DNA from 2 places in the Rummeliibacillus sp. TYF005 genome. Region 2 is predicted to be linked to the other one. Evidence: a T-box and tRNA genes for the amino acid it is inferred to sense, from the RefSeq annotation. Region 2 holds a T-box; the other holds one or more tRNA genes.

Region 1 (10,083 bases), on a different contig from region 2:
GTCGCGGTCTAATTTGTACACCAATGTCTAAAAAACTAGCAACACAACTTGAATTGAATCCGATGGTCGAAAATAATACGGATAATCACCAAACTGCATTTACTGTCAGCGTTGACTACAAGACGACTGAGACAGGAATAAGTGCATATGAACGATCTGAAACAATTCTCCAATTGATTAATCGCAAATCAATTGGAGCAGATTTCCGTCGACCTGGACATGTATTTCCATTAATTGCAAAGGAAAACGGTGTCTTTGAGAGACAAGGTCATACAGAAGCTGCAGTAGATTTTGCAAAACTTTGTGGTTCGGAACCAGCGGGAGTTATTTGTGAAATCATGTTAGATAACGGCAAAATGGCAAGAGTTCCACAATTATATGAAATTGCAAAGGAACATAACTTAACCTTTGTTACTATTGCTGATTTAATACGTTACCGAAAGGAAACAGAAACAATTGTTGAAAGGGTGGCTTCCGTTAAACTACCAACATCATTTGGAGAATTTCAAATGATTGGTTATTCAAATCAATTAAATGATAAAGAACATGTTGCAATTATTAAGGGAAAACCTCAAAACGAAGAAGCACCACTTGTTCGAATTCATTCGGAATGTTTGACTGGTGATGTTTTTCATTCAAAACGCTGTGATTGTGGACCACAATTACAAAAATCACTAGAAATAATAGAAGAAGCTGGCAATGGAATTGTGCTATATATGCGTCAAGAAGGAAGAGGGATTGGCCTTCTAAACAAATTAAAAGCCTATGAATTGCAAGAACAAGGTTTCGATACTGTAGAAGCCAACATTCATCTTGGATTTCCTGCAGAAATGCGGGATTATAGCATAAGTGCACAAATGTTGCGGGATTTGGGAATTGAAAAAATTCGTTTAATGACCAATAATCCTGCCAAAATCGAAGGAATAACGAAGTATGGTATTCAAGTTGTCGAACGAGTACCTGTAGAAATTGAAGCTGAACCAGAAAATGAAAAATATTTGCACACAAAAAAAGAAAAAATGAGACATATCTTAGCATAGGAGTGAATGGAAATGGGAAAAACATTTGAAGCACAATTAATCGGAACAGGTTTGAAAATTGGTATTGTCGTTGGAAGATTCAATGAATTTTTAACTGGAAAACTATTGTCAGGAGCAATGGATGGCTTAAAGCGTCATGGTGTAGATGAGGAAGATATTGATGTTGCATGGGTTCCTGGAGCATTTGAGGTGCCATTTATCGCAAAAAAAATGGCGGAGACAAAAAAATACGATGCCATTATAGGTTTAGGTACAGTGATTCGAGGTGCAACATCTCATTATGATTATGTTTGTAACGAAGCGGCAAAAGGTATTGCAAATGTAGGTTTAACATCTGGCGTACCAGTCATGTTCGGCATCGTTACTACAGAAAATATTGAACAAGCCATCGAACGATCTGGCACAAAATCAGGAAATAAAGGTTATGATGCTGCCGTATCTGCAATTGAAATGGCTAATTTAAATCACATGTTCGATTAATATAAAAATTTTTAATTTAGTGTATAAAAGAAACGGTACGAGCTATACTATAAAAGATTTCACTTAACAAATCCTTTCATAAACAGGAGGGGTTAACCGATGGGTGAACCAAGTCCAGGTGAGCACTATAGCTCATAGTAGATTAAAGCGTTAAACATTCTCAATCTAATGAAACGGAGTGAAGTCCCGTGGATCAGGTCTGAGTAATTTAGCGATTGCAAGACTTTTTTAAACATCATGAAGGATTCGTAAATCTAACATGATTGGGAGGGAGAATTCGATGGGTGATCCGCCAAAAAAGCGATAATTACTCAGAGAGTTCATAACTCTGGGCGAGATTAAAAAGTTAATATCTCATTTCTAATGAAACGGAGAGTGAAGTCCCGTGGATCAGGTTTGAGTTTAAAGCGAAAGCTTAACGTTTTAATCGTCATAAAGGATAACATCTTTTATGATCAGGATGTTGAATGGTTAAAGAGTAAGTAGAACTTTAGTTCTTAATTCTCAATAATATTCTTCTACTGTGAGCTGCTTTAAAAAGTTAGGTCCAAGGTGAATGCTTCGTGCAGGAGTCTTAGATATATGCAAAGCTAAAATAACATTTAATCGATATGAAGGATAAAGTGAAATCAGACCCGGAATTAATTTTCCGGGTTTTTCATTTTCATTTAAAATTACTTTCGTTTTTCTATTTATAGTTATACATAATAATTTCCGACATTTACGATAAATTATTTAAAGGAAAAATTTCACTTTAGGCGAAATTTTAATAGTAATGATGTAATTGGAGGAGGTTTAGTTTGAAACGCTTTTTGGATTATGTCACTTGGGTTATTATAATAGCTTTTTCAATTTATATGGCTTTACGATTTCGTGTATATTTGGGAAAAGAAGCAGAAATTTCTTTTGATAATAAACAAATAATGATATTTAACCTAATTTTTCCGATTTTCGTAGGGATTTTATTACGATTACCTAAATTTCTTAAGGAGAAAAAAGGCAAAAAGAAATGGCGCATGGATTGGATAAAATTAATCGTTATTGCATTACCAGCTTTGTATTTTTTACTACTACCTTATTTGAGTTATTCGAGCTTCGGTGATAAGTTAGTATTTACAAATCAAATTTTAGCATTAGGTGATACTACAATTATGTTCACTATAATTGCTGGAATCGTTTTTGGATATGTACTAACGGATAGTGTGAATTTCTAATTAGGCATAAACTGAAAAGTAAGAGCCATACTAAAAAAGATTTCACTATGAAATCCAACATGATTAGGAGGGAAGAACATTATGGGGAAACCGGACCACTTAGATCCAAAGTCTCAAAAGGTTCATCAACTCTGGACTAGAATAAAACATTCAAAATCTCAAGTTAAGGGAGAAACGAAGATAACACTTCGAAACCAAATCTTGAGGAGTCAAGCGAAAGCTCGTCAATTCTAGTTTTAATCATTGTGTAGGATAAGTGCAAATCAAAAAAAGAAGTCCCAAGGCCAATAGCTTTGGGACTTCTTTTTAAATAACAACATCATTTTCTAAGTTTTTAGGTTTTGGAATAAATACTTTAGCATCTTCGCTTAAAGAATTGTAAATTTCAGGTTCTGACAATAAATCCTTTTGTAAATATACATAACATTTAAGCTCACTTAATTTACATTCATAAGCCAGATTGTTTATATGTCTAATAATAAGTTGTGTTTCTCTTGAGTATATGTTTTTATTTTTTCCATCATTTATTTGAATGATGCAGTTTAAAAAAGTTAGTGCGTCTAAAGATAATTGTGAACGTATTCTTGGCTTAGTAAATTTATCTAAGTTTTGTTCGACAATTTTTCGAGCTGATGGAAAATCATTATTTGCTATAAATTTTTCTAAATATACAATATCTCTATCTATTTTCATAAATAAACCCTCTAATCACATGATAATAGTACTTGTTTTTATTAATTATAACATTACTTATTGACTATTTGTAAAGTAAATAAAATATCTGCTTGTCTTTTTTGTGTCAGTCATTTTTTCTTTAAAATATTGTATTTATATCAATAGGCAGTCGACACACTTTGGGAGTCAAATACATATCATTTTATAGAAGAGGTGGTGAAGGATGAAAGAAGAAAAAAGAGCTCTAACCCATGATCCTGTCGAAGTTGAACAACAGGAATGGAAGAAAAGACGACTTAATGAACGATGGAAGCAGACCTTAACGATCGCTTCACCCATTTTTCTCTTAATTTTGTGGGAATTTTTATCCAGAACAAATCTTATTGATGTACGTTTCTTCCCTCCGCCAACTGATATTATATACACATTTTATAACATGTCCGTAAGTGGGGAATTATTCCATCACATAGGGGTATCACTTTATCGGATTTTTGCTGGATTTTTACTTGGTGTAATTCCTGGTATCGTGATTGGACTGTTGATGGGGTTATATTCACCAATTCGACATTTTGTATCACCAATTGTAATGGCTCTTATGCCAATTCCTACATTAGCATTGCTACCAATTATCATTATTTTATTTGGAATTGGAGATTTTTCTAAAATCGTTACAATCGCAGGAAGTGTGTTTTTCCCTGTAGTTATTAATACGACTGCTGGAGTTATCAATATAGACTCAATATATTTAGATGTAGCCAAAAATTACGGAGCAAATTCAAAAGACTTTTTCTTTAAAATCGCACTTCCAGGTTCACTACCAGTTATGATGGAAGGGATTCAAATGGGTCAGGCAATAGCTCTTTTAACAATAGTAGCTGCAGAAATGATGGGTGCAACTTCAGGAATCGGTTATTTAATCTGGACCTCTTACAAAGCATTTTTATTGAAAGAAATGTTTGTAGGGCTAATACTCATCTCGTTTTTCGGTTATTTATTCTCACTAATTCTACGATATCTGCAGAAGAAGATTCTTCCTTGGAGGTGAGGTATTGGAGAATACGAAAATATCGATTAATAACTTAACTAAAGTATTTTTTAAAAAAAATAATAGTGTTACGGCATTAGAAGATATTTCAATGGAGATTTTTGAAGGAGAGTTTGTTTGCTTAGTAGGTCCAAGCGGCTGTGGTAAAACAACTCTATTAAGAATTTTGGCGGGGTTAGAAACAACGAGTGTTGGAGATTTTGAGATTAAACTAGGCAAGGAAGATAGACCTCTTCAGTCAATGGTGTTTCAAGAAAGAGGGATTATTCCTTGGTTAACAGTTGAAGAAAACGTTGCTTTTGGTTTGAAAATGAGGCATTTACCAAAAAGTGTGATCAAAGAGAGAACAGATTACTATATTAAAAAAGTAGGCCTTGAAAAGTTTTCTAAACTATTTCCAAAAGAATTATCGGGTGGTATGAAACAACGAGTAAGCATTGCTCGTGCTTTTGCCAATGATCCAGAAATATTGCTGATGGATGAACCTTTTGCAGCACTTGATGAGCAGAATAAGTTCATCTTACAAGAGGAATTACTTTCAATATGGGAAGAAACTAAGAAAACGGTATTGTTTATCACACATAGTATTGATGAGGCGCTACTGTTAAGTGATCGTATCTTACTAATGAGTGCCCAACCTGGGAAAATTATTAAAGAAATTAAAAATGATATACCTAGACCAAGAAATATCGAAAAAATCCGTTCACATCAGCAAACAACAAAGAATTTTATAGAGATATTAAATCATTTGCACGAAGAAGTACAAAAATCTAGAAAGTAAGTTTGTTTTAAGGAAAGGGGGATTTCAATGGGGAAATGGTTGAAACGGGGGCTTGTGATACCATTGCTGTTACTAGCGATGGTCATAGCAGGATGTTCAGAAAAAAGTACAAACAAAACAGACAACGGTAAAGTCGATAATGCAGTAAGTAAAGAAAATAAATCAGGTGATCTTGCACCGTTAAAAAAGAGAACAAAAGTCGTTGTTGCTGAAGACGGAGCAGCTTCAGGTGCAGGATTTTATATTGCAAATGAAAAAGGCTATTTTGACGATTACAATATAGAAGTCGAATTTGCACAATTTGCCAATAGCGATGATATGCTGCCAGCACTAGCAGCAGGGGAAGTTGATATAGCGGGTGGCATTTCTACTGCATCATTTTTTAATGCAATTGCACAAGGGATCGATGTTAAAATAGTAGGAGATAAAGGACATAATATGCCAGGAAAATCTTATTTTACATTTGTCATCGGTAATAAGATGAAAAATGTTATTAAAGATTACCCAGACTTTAAAGGGAAGAAGATTGCTATTTCTTCAAGAAATTCAATTGATGGCTATATCTATGCTTTAATGCTAGAGCATGCTGGATTAACAGAAAAAGATGTAAAAACTGTAGTTATGTCCGATTTTGGTAGTATGCTTGGTGCATTAGAAAATGGTTCAATTGATGCTGCACTTAGTATTGAACCTCTAATAGCACAGGGTGTAAGTAAAGGAATATTAACTCGCTTTGGTGACGCAACCGATTTTGCACCAGATTCACAAATCGCTTTAGTTTTAGCATCACCTAAGTTTATGAAAGATGAAAAGGATATATCTTTACGTTTTATGCTTGCTTATCTAAAAGGTGTACGTGATTATAATGATGCTTTTACAAAGGATATAGAGAAAGCGGAGATTATCAATATAATGACGAAGTACACTGCATTAAAAGATCCTGCATTATGGGATAAAGTTTATGTAACAGGTTTAGATCCGGATGGTAAAATGCGAGAAGATGATATTCGTAACCAATATGAAATGTACAAAAAGAATGGCGCAACAGTTGGAGAGTTTGACTTTGATAAAGCCATTGATACTTCAATTACTAATCAAGCAGTAAAAATCTTAGGAAACTATCAATAAATTGAGATAGGCACCTCTACAAAATACTTGTAGATAGGTGCCTATTTTATGTCGCCATTATGATATATTTGTTTATTTTAAATCTTGAATATACATTATTTTAAAGAAACTATTTGAATCATCGCCTTCTACATAGTCATAGTAGAGCTTGTATTGACGAACACGTAAAATAGATTTGTTCTTGCCATTTTTAGTTTCTTCAATTGTTTCTTTCGTATCGACAGTAAAATCTGTATCTGAAAGACGGTTAATCTTAGAAATTTCTATTTTATTTATTTTTTGAGTAGTGCCATCTTTATGTTGCTGTTCAACTTCATTTAAAAGATGTTCATATAGTTTCGTTTCATGCATAATATATTCATTAGCTAAAGTAGTGAAGTCACCTGTTTCGATTGCATTTGAATACTCAACTGGATATTTTTCGATAAAATCAGTTATTTTTTGTTGTTCGGTATCTGTCATTTTTTGTCCAGCGATTGTAACTGTGCTATCTGTTGTTTCTGGTAAATTGGCATCGGTATTTTTTGCTGTTTCAGTAGTAAAGGCTTCGGTTTTCTTTGAATCACCTGTTTTATCTTCAGTATTTGAACATGCGAAAAGTAGAGAAGCTGTTAAACAAGTGATGCATAAAATCTTCCAGTTTTTCATATCAAGTCCTTCTTTCACAGGCTATTTTATATAATCATAACTTATTTTTGGAAAACTTGGTACTCTATAATTTCTCTGTCGAATAATTATTTAATACAAATGTTCATAAAAGTATAAATTTGACCCTTAAAATAAGGTGAGATCAAAACTCTTAGTAATTTGAGTAGGATTTCGAATATATTATTACAATAAATTGTTTAATTAAAAGGTAATAACATAATTTACCAAAAAAATCCCTTATAAAAGTTGTATTATCAACATTTATAAGGGATTTACACGTTATAAAAAATATGCCGACTAAGAGAATCGAACTCTTATCAATGGATTACGAGACCACCGTTCTACCATTAAACTAAATCGGCAACAACTGATAAGTTGTTTATCAACAACAAAATATATTGTAGCACTTTTCAGGGAAACATGCTAGGGTTTCTAAGAAAAAATTTTACCAATATATTAAAAATGAGTCAGTTGATTTTATGCATGTGATTTCTTTAGTTTATAGCGTAGTTGTTTAAGTTGGAAAAAGATAAAGCAACCAATACAGAAACCTAAAATAGCGATTCCTGAAGCCGCTGTAACCATAATTGTGAATATATAGCCTATTACAGATTTATCAAGCTCGAACCCAATAAAGCCAAACAATAAACATGTGATAGCAATGCATGAATTGAATTTTTGTTGAACTACATCTTCTGGAATATATTCTGATGGCTTTTTCTTTAAAAATAAACGAGCGAACTTCATAAATGGATTGAAATTAAATAATAGGCCAAGTAAATTTGCAACCAAAGGTATTAATAAAATTAATGGCTGTTGAAAAATCCATGTTGCAATAGTGCTTAATAAAATGATCCATTGATTGACACGTACTAAAGGTCTTGGGATAAATGCAGGTTTTTGCATATAAAAACCAACCTTTCATATAAGATTAATTAAATATTACTCCATTATCAGAAAAAACAAAAGTGTTTTTGTTGAAAAATTCAAATTTAAAAGATCTTATTTAGTATTTTGAATTTTATACTTATTATTCCAAATGTGCTTAGCATATTATAACTTCATATTCTTATAGAAATGGGGAATGTCATGAAGAAAATATTTACTTTTGTATCATTATTATTTCTTTTAATCACATCTTTAACGTTTGGCGGAAATGATGTTCATGCGAAAACGATTAAAGCACCTACGTCATTTAATACTTCATCAAGAGCATACTCGACTTCTTTAACATGGAAAAAAGTTAAAGGTGTTAATGGTTATGTAGTGTATCATAGAGCAGCGAATAATAAGTACAAGAAGATTAAAACGACTTCCAAAAATTCTTATACACATTACAATTTAAAAGCCAATGCCAAACATTATTATCGCGTAAAGAGTTATGTTAAGAAGAATGGTAAAACAACTTATAGTGCATATTCGAAAACTGTAACAATTAAAACAAAGTTTGCTACTTACCCTAATGTATACACCTTTATGGATGATGAAACTGATAGTAACAAAAGTTATGTAGTAATTGCCGTAAAAAATAAGAGTAGCAAGAGTATCTATATTCAAAATTATGGGGATTTATTTGATAGAGATTTTCTTGATTATGATAGAACATTAACACTAATAAGTTTAACGGATGACGAAAGAATTATTTATCCAAAGTCAATTACTATAAAGCCCAAAAAAGAAACGTTTATTCTATATGAAGTTAACGGTTCGCCAACATGGTATGATGATGGTACAACTTTACGATTCTATTATTACTATGAAGGGCAATTGTGGTATCAAGATGCAAATGTAACTAATAATAATGATTATATAGAGATTGACTTGTAATAATTAGCTTTTAAGGGGCCCATAGTTAGATAGTTCACAGGTAATCCCTTCTTCTGGATACCAAATATCCGCTATACAATAACGTTTAAATTCAAAATTAACCATAGCTTTGGGCTCTTTGACCCGTAAGTACAATAGTTTTGGCAGCTATTTAAGATAAAAATGAGGGGTAGAATTGAATGACTTTTTTAATTATCGATTAGATACTAGTAATCTTGAAGATAAAGAAGGAAATTTAGGAAATCGAATGCAAAGAATAATTGGGATTTGGAATAAATTAACAGTGTACTTTTTAACGAAAGGCACAAAATTAACTATTCATTATTATGACAATGATATAATATACCCCAAAAAAGGTTATCCCTCCACAGGCTATGGTGTGAAAAACATAATATTATCAGAATCTCAATGTAAGAGAATAGAGAACGAAGATAATCTTATTGAATTAACAATAAGTTTAAATGAAAGTATTAAAAATATTATTTTTAAAAGTATGGTAGAAGAGATAGATTCGGAATATGAAAATATAACGCCATTTTTTCATTTTAATATTTTGGATAAAAATGGGCTTTCTATTTTTACATCACAGGATTATGGATGTAATACATTAATGTATTTAACTATGTCGGATATTAAAGAATTATCATTAAATGAAAATGAAAAGTTATTCTTCGTAAAAATTTCAGAAAATAAATAAAAAATCTATTAATAAAAAGAAGGTACCCAAATATGAGTTCCTTCTTTTTTATTTTTTATCTCACGGGTATAAAAAGCTATTAACCTTTGCTTAGCTTTCTTTAATTAGTTTAAAGTCTCTGCATTATGTGGAAATAAATGTTTAAAATCAGACGATGCTATGATGTAATATATCTATACTAATGACTAGACAGTTCAATAAGTATGAAACGGAAAGGTGGAATAGCTTTTGTTAGAGATAGTCCCTTTTTACATATCATCATTGGAACAAGTGTAAGCGTCAAGTAGTTTTGAACACTTTCTGCTAATTAATTTTGAACACCTTCATTTTCAAACATACTTTCACGATGTTTCATTCGATAACTGTCATCATTCATATGAATAACTTCTACTCGATGAAGCAATCTGTCTAAAATTGCAGTCGAAATACCTTCATCGCCTAATAATTCACCCCATTGATCTGGGCTTTTATTTGACGTTAAAATAATCGAACTTCGCTCATAAAGATGATTAATTAGATGAAAAAACAAGTTTGCTTCTCTTTGATTC
Region 2 (10,083 bases):
TTCACCTACATAGCCTAAATCGAAACGTTCTGGCAATAAGAAGTCAAGTTGTACTGTAGATAAAGTTTCTTGTTTACCAATAGCTGTTTTTACTTGAACATCTAGTTTTGGACCGTAGAATGCAGCTTCACCTTCAGCTTCATAATAGTCTAAACCAAGATCATCCATAGCTTCTTTCAACATACTTTGTGCTTTTTCCCACATTGCATCGTCATCGAAGTATTTTTCAGTATCTTCAGGATCGCGATAAGAAAGTCTGAATTCGTAGTCGTTTAAGTCAAAATCTTTATAAACAGATAGGATTAGTTCAACTACTTTTTTGAATTCTTCTTTGATTTGATCTGGACGTACGAATAAGTGAGCATCATTTAAAGTCATGCCGCGTACACGTTGTAGTCCAGATACTGCACCACTCATTTCATAACGGTGCATTGTACCAAGTTCTGCCACGCGGAATGGAAGATCACGATATGAACGCATTGCTGATTTATATACCATCATATGGTGTGGGCAGTTCATAGGGCGAAGAACTAAAGTTTCGTTATCCATTTCCATTGGTGGGAACATATCATCTTGGTAGTGATCCCAGTGACCTGAAGTTACATAAAGTTCTTTAGAACCTAGTACTGGAGTATACACATGTTTGTAACCAAGAGATACTTCTTTATCCACAATATAACGTTCAATTGTACGACGAATAGTAGCACCATTTGGCAACCATAATGGTAAACCTTGTCCAACTAATTTGCTTGTTGTAAATAATTCAAGTTCTTTACCAATTTTACGATGATCACGTTCTTTTGCTTCTTCAAGCATTTGAAGATGTGCTTTTAATTCATCTTTTGTAAAGAATGCTGTACCGTAGATACGTTGAAGCATTTTGTTATCAGAGTTTCCTCTCCAATAAGCTCCTGCAATTGATAATAGTTTAAATTCTTTAATTTTACCTGTTGAAGGTACGTGTACCCCACGGCAAAGGTCAAAGAAATCGCCTTGTTCATAGATTGACACTTGTTCATCTTCTGGAATAGCTTCAAGAAGTTCTAATTTGTATTCATCATCAATTTCTTCAAAGCGTTTTTTCGCTTCTGCACGAGAGACATCGTGACGGACGATTTCAATGTTTTCAGCAATGATTTTTTTCATTTCTTTTTCGATACGTGGGAAATCATCTGAAGTAATTGGTTCAGGAGAATCGATGTCGTAATAGAAACCATCATCAATAACTGGACCTACTCCAAGTTTTACCCCTGGGAATAAGCGTTTTACAGCTTGGGCTAAAAGATGAGCTGTAGAATGACGCATTACTTCAAGTGCTTCTTTATCAGCAGGTGTAATGATAGAGATTGAACCATCTTCTTCAAGAGGTGTTTTTGTATCAACTAATACGTCGTTAAATTTACCGACGATTGCTTTTTTACGTAACCCTGGACTAATTGATAATGCTACAGCATCAGTAGTGATTCCTTTTTCAAATTCTTTCACTGAGCCATCTGGGAATGTTAATTTGATCATGTCTGCCATAATAATCTCTCCTTTTTTGTATTCTAGAGCCCTGGGCCACAAATAAGTGCTGAAGGCGCTCGTTTAGCTACTACAAGCACTGGAACCTTCAAATTGAAAGCGTCTTTTTGCTTTTAACCGAGAAGGTGAATGACTCGTTTAGCTGTGAAAACATCGATTCTACACAAAAAAATCCCGTCCACAAAGGGACGAGATTTATACTCGTGGTTCCACCCTTCTTCCTTCTAAGCAAAGATTACGATACATTTTTGCATAGATGAAGCTCTAGTTCGGCTAACGGGCCGCAACCGTCGACAATTACTTATACTTCACTGTCGCTGCTCCAAGGCGGTAAATTTTGTGTCGTTACTAAGAAGCTTTCAGCCATGGCTTCCCTCTCTTTGAGTCGTGCAGAAAATTGTTGTCCTTATCAAAGCATTTCATATTTAGATTATGGTTGAAATTATATACTGAAATGATTTTAAAATCAAGCGCCAATTTAGGTCATCTTCAGCAAAACTAATCGTGATACAACCTTCTATTTTCGCCGACCATTTCAAAATCTGTTGTTAATGCTCTAATACGTTCCATAATTCTCGCTGCTTTCATAACATCTACTTCGCCTTTTTGGGTTGTTGCAAAATGATCTTCTAACTGTTCATAATTGTAATTAGAAGTGATAAAAACTGGTAATCCTTCATTCATGCGGAATTGTAATATCGTTCCGATGATTTCATCTCTTGTCCACGGAGATAGATTTTCTGCGCCTAAATCATCTAACATTAGAACAGGTGCATTCTTTACAAATTCAACTTTTTCTTGTAGAGATTGATCTTGAATTGAACTTTTTAACTCACTTAAGAAATCAGGTACATAAACCATAACTGTCTTGATCTCCATTGAAGCAAGTTCATTTGCAATTGCACCAAGAACAAATGATTTTCCAACCCCAAAATTGCCATATATATAATAACCTGTTCTAGGTAAGTTCCCAGTGTTTTTAACGTTTTGAATAAACATCTCAGCAAACGTACGGATTGCTTTTTTAGATTCATTGCTCGTATCTAAGTCACTGATTTTGGCCTTTAATACATCCTTTGGCATATGCATACTAGAAATCATAGATGCTGCTTTACGACGCGCATCTTCCATTCTTTTTGTCTGACAAGGTGTATATTCTACATCGATTTTCCCTCTAATGATTGTTAGTTTTGGAACAAAACCGTTTATTGCATTTTTACAAGTAGCGACAGATTCACATTGGCTACAATCATGTTGTTGATTGACATATTCATAAAGTTTTCCTAAACCTCTTTCGACCATTTGACGATTTGCGACTTGGTCGTTTTCAGCAAGAAATTTTTGCACACCTTTATCTTCGAGGATTTCTTTTTGCATTTCATCAAAACGAGCTTGAAACTGTGAATCCATGATTTTCGTTAATCTGTTGTTGATTGGTTCCATTCTATGAATCCACCTCTCCTTCATTCATACCTAACTTCTTCATAATTTCCTGACGTTTCTTTTCATAATCTGTTTGCTTATGATCTATTTGTTTTACTTCTTTTTTCTTTTGCTGCTTTAACTTATTTTCATAATACCAATCAGGAACATTTTGTGATTTAGCAGTTTGTTTCCCCTTAGGCATATATTGTTTACGGTTTTTCTGTATTTGATAATCCTTCGCAAAATTAAGCGCTTGTTCCGCTTTTTGAATATTATTTTTTTGCCAATTGGCTGCTATTGCCTGTATGAATGCACTATTTATATTCGCATTACTTAAATAATAAGCATAATGTATAAGAACATTTACAACAGGAACAGGCATATCATATTTCTTTATAAATTCATTTACTACTTTAACATCTCTTTCAAACGGTGCCTTTCCTTTGACGAGCATCGATAACAATTCTAGGGATTCTGCATTATTTAGTATTTCTAGTAACTCTTTTTTCAACTCTTCCGCATTGGCAAAATCAGAATCTACAAACTGTGGAAGTTGATAAAAAGTACCTGCCCCTGCTTTCAATATCTTGTATTCTTTCGAGTAATCCTTGGTTTCTATAGAAGCATCTTCTTGTTTAGAATCTATTCCCTTTTGTTCTTCAAAATCTCTTGCCAATTTCATGGCTTCTCTTGCTGATTTAACACCAGTATTACGCCAATGTGACGCAATAGTTTCTATATATTTCCGATTCAATTTACCGTGATTTCGCAAAAAGACATAGTGAATAAGTACGTTGACTACAGGCGTTGGCATACCATATTGCATCACCAAATCTTCGACTAACTGGCGATCACTTGGAAATGGTTCCTTGCCTCCTGCTACAGCTGTTAATACATCAATAGGAGAAGAAGTTTCAAACCATTTTATCAGCTCTTGTTCCATCGGGTTTATATCGTTATCATCCACTGGAGTTTGCGTGAATAATTCTTGCTTTTGTTTTACATTTTCCATAACAGATTGCATTGTTGGCGGTTCTTTCGATACTGTCAATTTATAATAATCAGCAGCTTCTTTCTTTAAACGTAAATCACTTAATCCCATTTCATCATCAAGTGCTAAAAGAATGATCTTTTGCATATCAAATGGTGTTAAATGGTAAAGAAACGCTAATTTCGCAATCGTTGCTTTCGCTTCAGCCGTTAAAACAGATGAAGGTACAAGCTGTTCAGAAAGAGTAGATCTTAAAAGATGAAAATCAAATTCTTCATAGTTGAACGGTAATTCTTTTGGCTTTTCTTGTATTCCAGTAAGGTGGATTTCATCAGACGGTATATTATGCTGAACAGGTCTATAAACATCTGTAAATGTTCTAGATACTTCCTGATAGCCATAACTAGACAGCCCTTTTGAAACAAAGCGTTGACGCAAATTTCTATATGCTGATTCACCAATCTTACTATATAAGAACATAGATAAAAGTGGATCATCAAAAAAAGTAGCTGCATCGAGTGGCGGCATTACATCATAGAGAAAAGAACGCATTTCTTGTTGGTCTTTGCGCCATGTTCGAAGTAAACCAATCGCTTCGAGCGCAATGCGTGATTCGAAGATTTTACCTATTGGCATGTTCAATGCGTTCATCAAATGATAATGTGACATCGTACTATCTTCGGAATTTTCGCCCTCTGCCCATAATAAAAAATATAAACTGATGGGTTCTGCTCCAATAAGCGGTTGATACAAAAGCGTGATTAACTTTCGATCATAACTTGATAGAGGAAATGGAACACGAATGGATAGTCGATCAACAGGTTGCAATTCTTTATATAAATTCACCAACGGTTCCCTCCAAAACTTCTATTATTGATCATTTTCTCGTTCTTTAGATTGTTTTTCGATTAATTCTCTAAGCTCATCGATAAAGACATTGATATCCTTAAATTGACGATAAACAGAGGCAAAGCGAACATAAGACACCTCATCTATTTTAGAAAGGCGATCCATCACCATTTCACCAACATCTTCTGTTTTCACTTCAGCATTCCCAATACGACGTAAATCTTGCTCTATATTAAACACTAAATCCTCTAAAATATCTAATGATACTGGACGCTTTTCACAAGCTCGAATAAGGCCACGAAGTACTTTTTCATGGCTAAACTCTTCACGTGATCCATCTTTTTTGATCACAATAAGAGGCATTTCTTCTACTTTTTCGAAAGTTGTAAAACGAAACCCACATGATTCACATTCACGACGTCTACGAATTGCTTTGTTATCATCGACTGGTCGACTATCAATGACTTTTGTTCCATTAAATTGACAAGTTGGACATTTCATAATTTTTCTCTCCTGATTTCGAAAACATATTAGTTTATCTATTATATCAAAAAATAATGGTATAAATCGAAAAAAAGAGTAGAAAATCCTCTTTACATAAAAAATAACTCGAAATCCGTCATATTTATCAAAAAAGGCTGTTTCAAAAATCCAGTTTCCACTGAATTTTTGAACAGCCCATTCATTTTAGTATTATTTAAAAAAATTTAAACGTTAACTTCTTGTTGTTTTAATTCAGAAACAACTTTTTTTGTTAAGTCTACAACACGTGCAGAGTAACCCCATTCGTTATCGTACCAAGCAATAACTTTTACTTTATTGCCACCAATAGTCATTGTTGTAAGACCATCAATAGTTGCTGAAGCTGGATTTGTATAGTAATCACGAGAAACAAGTGGTTCCATCGTGAAATCTAAAATACCTTTTAAAGGACCTTCAGCAGCATTTTTAAATGCTTCGTTTACTTCTTCAATAGTTACATCACGTTGCAGGTCTACTACTAAATCGACTAATGATACATCAGGTGTAGGAACACGTAATGCCATACCATGTAATTTACCTTGTAATTCAGGTAACACAAGTGTTAACGCTTTAGCTGCACCTGTAGAAGTAGGAATGATCGATTCAGCACATGCACGAGCACGACGTAAGTCTTTATGTGGATTATCAATATTTTTTTGGTCATTTGTATATGAATGAACAGTTGTCATTAAACCATTGATGATACCAAATGTATCATTTAAAACCTTTGCAACTGGTGCAAGGCAGTTTGTTGTACAACTTGCATTTGAAATAACATCATGTTTAGAAAGATCTAATTTTTCATCATTAACGCCCATTACAATAGTGACATCTTCATTTTTTCCTGGTGCTGTTAAAATTACTTTTTTTGCACCTGCTTCAAGATGTAATGCTGCTTTACTACGTTCATTGAACTTACCAGTTGCTTCAATAACAACATCTACGTCCATTTCTTTCCAAGGTAAGTTTTGAGGGTTACGTTCATTTACAAGTTGTACACGCTTACCATTTACGATTAGCGCATCCTCTTCTGCTTTTACTTCACCATCAAATTTACCATGAGATGTATCATATTTAACCAAATGAGCTAATGTCTCAGCTGGATAACTTGCATTTACCGCAACAATATTTAAATCATCTTGTAGAATCGCTTGACGGAATACCATACGTCCAATACGGCCAAATCCGTTAATAGCAATCGAAACTGTCATGAATAATATCCTCCCTATTCACTACGTTATACTTAATTTGTATTATTCACAAATAGTATAGCACATTTATTAGAAAGTAAAACATAATTTAATCTATATTTTAAAATTTATATTTTCAGAAATTTATATCTTTTTAACAGTTGCAGTCCCATAAATCCAGTATTTTCAACAGTTGAGCACGGGTATTTTCTAAGTTTCCATTATTATAAATGACCGCATCAGCACCCTTTTCTTTTACAGAAAGAGGTAATTGAGAAGCTATTCTAGCTTTTGCTTCCTCCTCTAATAAGTGATTTCTTTCCATCAATCTTGCTAGTTGGGTTTCCTCAGAAACAGAAACGACTAAAATTTTCTCCACAAAATGTTGTAATCGACTTTCAAAAAGTAATGGAATATCCATTATTATATGTTTTTCCCCTTTTTCAATCCATTCATCCCTTTGACGCAACATTTCTTGACGAATAGCTGGATGCATAATATCATTTAATTCTTTTCTTTTTGATGGATTATGGAAAATTATATCTCCTAATTTTGCACGATTTAAACTGCCGTTATCTAGTAATATATCTTTTCCAAATACATCTACAATTTTATCTAATGTCTCTGTACCTGGTTCTACTACAACTCTCGCAACAATGTCGGCATCGACAATTGGAAAACCTAATTCTTGTAACATTTTTGCTACTGTACTTTTACCACTTGCAATACTTCCTGTTAAACCAATAATCATTTCTTCACTCACCCTTAATGTTGACAATTTGGACAGTACACTGAATTACGTCCTGAAATTACCAATTGTTTTGTATTAGTATGACATATTGGACACGTTTTCTTTCCATACATCTTCAATCGATCCTGCATGCCACCTGCTTCACCATTGATGTTTCGATAATCAGAAATACTAGACCCACCAGCATCAATACTTTCTTGTAAAATGTCCACAATTGTATAAAATAAGTCTTTCTTTCTTTTTTCACTGATTCTTGAAACTTTTCGTGCAGGATGAATTTTCATACGAAATAAAGATTCAGTTGCATAAATGTTGCCGCAGCCTGCAATTACATGCCCATCCATAATCACTTCTTTCACTGCCTTGTTCGCATATTTTGGTAATTTTGCTTTTGCTAAAAAATAAGGCAATGCTTCTTTTGAAAAAGGCTCTGGTGCTATTTCTAATAGAGGTGGATACTCCTCAATTGAATGGAGTAGACGCAGTTCGCCAAATCGTCGTATGTCAGCATATACAAGAAATTCTTTCTCTCCAAAAGTAAACACGATATGTATGTGCTTTTGAAATTTTGCTTCAGTTATTTCTTCTAATGAACGTACGTGAAACCACGCACCTGTCATCCCTAAATGATTCACTAGTACATAGTTTATATTGTCTTTCTCTAAGAAGAAATAGATGTACTTAGAACGTCGTTTAACTTCTTTAATAGTCATATTTTTTATTGCGTCTGAAAAAATTTCAGGGTCCATCCCCTTGATAATACATGCTTTTCCTTCTTTTATAGAGGTACAAATTGTATTTGAAACCTGAACGCGACGGATTATTTTCCCCGTCACGACAGGTTGAAGTGCACGCACAACTCCCTCAACTTCAGGTAATTCTGGCATGCGATCACTCCTTTATTTTGTTTCATACCATGTTGGACCTGATGCATAATCAGCTTTTAATGGTACTTGTAATTTAAATGCATTTGCCATAACTTCTGGTACTAATTTTTCAAGTACAGGAATTTCTTCCTCGGGTGCTTCGAAGATCAATTCATCATGTACTTGTAATAACATTTTCGCTTGAAGTTTTTGCTCTTTTAAAGCTTTAGCCATATCAATCATTGCTTTTTTAATAATATCTGCTGCACTTCCTTGAATCGGTGTATTCATAGCAGTACGTTCTGCAAAACTACGTAAGTTGAAGTTTGAACTATTTAAATCGGGCAAGTAACGTCTGCGGTTTAGTATTGTTGTTACATAGCCTTTTTTCTTTGCCTCTTCTACGATATTTTTCATATAATTTTGGACGCCAGGGAAGCTTTTAAAATAGCGCTCGATAAATTCAGCAGCTTCTTTACGGGTAATATTTAAATTTTGTGATAAACCATAATCACTAATACCATATACTATTCCAAAGTTAACGGCTTTGGCAGTACGTCTCATATTTGATGTAACTTCTTCTTCTCCAACATGAAAAACATCCATTGCTGTTTTCATATGAATATCCATGCCATGGTTAAAAGCATTGATCAAATTTTCATCGTTAGACATATGTGCAAGTACACGTAATTCGATTTGAGAATAATCGGCAGCAAACATTTTCCAACCTTCATGAGAAGGAACAAATGCTTGGCGAATTTTTCGCCCTTCTTCTAGACGAACCGGAATGTTTTGTAAGTTAGGATCTGTTGAACTTAAACGTCCTGTTGACGTTAACGCTTGTTGATAGCGTGTATGGATTTTTTGATCCTCTTCATGAATGACCTTTAACAACCCTTCAATATAGGTAGATTGTAGTTTGCCAAGTTGACGATATTGTAAAATATGTTGAATAATTTCATGCTCTGGAGCTAGTTTTTCTAACACATCTGCAGCCGTTGAATAACCTGTTTTTGTCTTTTTAATAACAGGTAGACCAAGTTTTTCAAACAAAATAACTCCTAGTTGCTTTGGTGAATTGATATTAAATTTTTCTCCTGCGATTTGATATATATTCTCTTCAATCTCTTTTAGCTTAGCGGTTAGTTCTGCACCCATTTCGATGAGACGATTGCGATCAACTGCAACTCCCTCACTTTCCATTTCACTAAGAATAGTAGCTAATGGCAATTCTAGATTACGGTATAGATCATATTGTTCGTTGGTTTTTAACTGTTCTTCAAGTTTTACTTGAAGATTCCATACAGCTGAGGCTTTTCGACATGTATGTTCTGCTATAACTATTTGTTCAGGGACTGTTTTTTTAGCTCCTTTTCCATAAACAACGTCATTCGATTGAACATCTCTATAACCGAATTCTTTTGCCACAACAGCTACATCATCTGATGACATTGCGGGATTTAAAATATAGGCTGCTAGTAGTAGATCAAACTCTACTCCTTTTAACTTAATACCACTACGCAAAAATGCTGCTTGAGTTGCCTTCGAATCAAATAAATATTTTTTCTTTGAATCATCTTCAAGCCAAGATTTAAGATTTCCTGACGCCAAGACTTTTTCAAACGGAACAAAGTAAGCTATGTCACCATTTGCAATTGCCACACCAAATTTATCGCAAGTATGATAGTGTTCGTCAGCTAATTCTAGATGGATCGCCATCGGACTAGTTAATTGATCAGCAGTAAGATCGTCGATAATTTCAAAATTCAACTCTGCTGTTTCCTTTGCTTCGGATTCGTATTCACTTTTTTCGATTAATGATTTAAACGAAAGTTCTTGCCATAAAGCAAATAGATTTTCCACATCAGGACCTTCATAGTTTAGATCATCCAGTTTAACTTCAATTGGAGCCTCACGATTAATCGTTGCTAGTTGTTTACTCATTTTCGCTTGTTCTTCGTTGTT

The links. A T-box is a leader RNA that pairs with one kind of tRNA and senses whether it is charged. The one in region 2 lies ahead of thrS (threonine--tRNA ligase), so its partner is inferred to be a tRNA-Thr.
Region 1: it has a tRNA-Thr gene. The T-box ahead of thrS (threonine--tRNA ligase) is inferred to sense a tRNA for this amino acid. The anticodon was not compared.

What each region holds. Positions count from the first base shown of each region.
Region 1 is NZ_ML122555.1:2,185-12,267, reverse strand. It holds gene CW357_RS09095 (bifunctional 3,4-dihydroxy-2-butanone-4-phosphate synthase/GTP cyclohydrolase II) at 1-1,040, shown strand, start outside; gene ribE (6,7-dimethyl-8-ribityllumazine synthase) at 1,053-1,520, shown strand; gene CW357_RS09085 (hypothetical protein) at 2,321-2,734, shown strand; gene CW357_RS09080 (YpzG family protein) at 2,816-2,968, shown strand; gene CW357_RS09075 (hypothetical protein) at 3,041-3,427, opposite strand; gene CW357_RS09070 (ABC transporter permease) at 3,633-4,454, shown strand; gene CW357_RS09065 (ABC transporter ATP-binding protein) at 4,459-5,235, shown strand; gene CW357_RS09060 (ABC transporter substrate-binding protein) at 5,263-6,363, shown strand; gene CW357_RS09055 (TcaA NTF2-like domain-containing protein) at 6,436-7,011, opposite strand; tRNA gene CW357_RS09050 (tRNA-Thr) at 7,303-7,373, opposite strand; gene CW357_RS09045 (DUF4395 domain-containing protein) at 7,489-7,917, opposite strand; gene CW357_RS09040 (hypothetical protein) at 8,101-8,838, shown strand; gene CW357_RS09035 (hypothetical protein) at 9,014-9,535, shown strand; gene istB (IS21-like element helper ATPase IstB) at 9,843-10,083, opposite strand, start outside.
Region 2 is NZ_ML122596.1:530-10,612, forward strand. It holds gene thrS (threonine--tRNA ligase) at 1-1,524, opposite strand, end outside; T-box leader at 1,706-1,946, opposite strand; gene dnaI (primosomal protein DnaI) at 2,023-2,967, opposite strand; gene CW357_RS16660 (DnaD domain protein) at 2,969-4,786, opposite strand; gene nrdR (transcriptional regulator NrdR) at 4,811-5,290, opposite strand; gene CW357_RS16670 (glyceraldehyde-3-phosphate dehydrogenase) at 5,497-6,522, opposite strand; gene coaE (dephospho-CoA kinase) at 6,656-7,252, opposite strand; gene mutM (bifunctional DNA-formamidopyrimidine glycosylase/DNA-(apurinic or apyrimidinic site) lyase) at 7,267-8,139, opposite strand; gene polA (DNA polymerase I) at 8,152-10,083, opposite strand, start outside.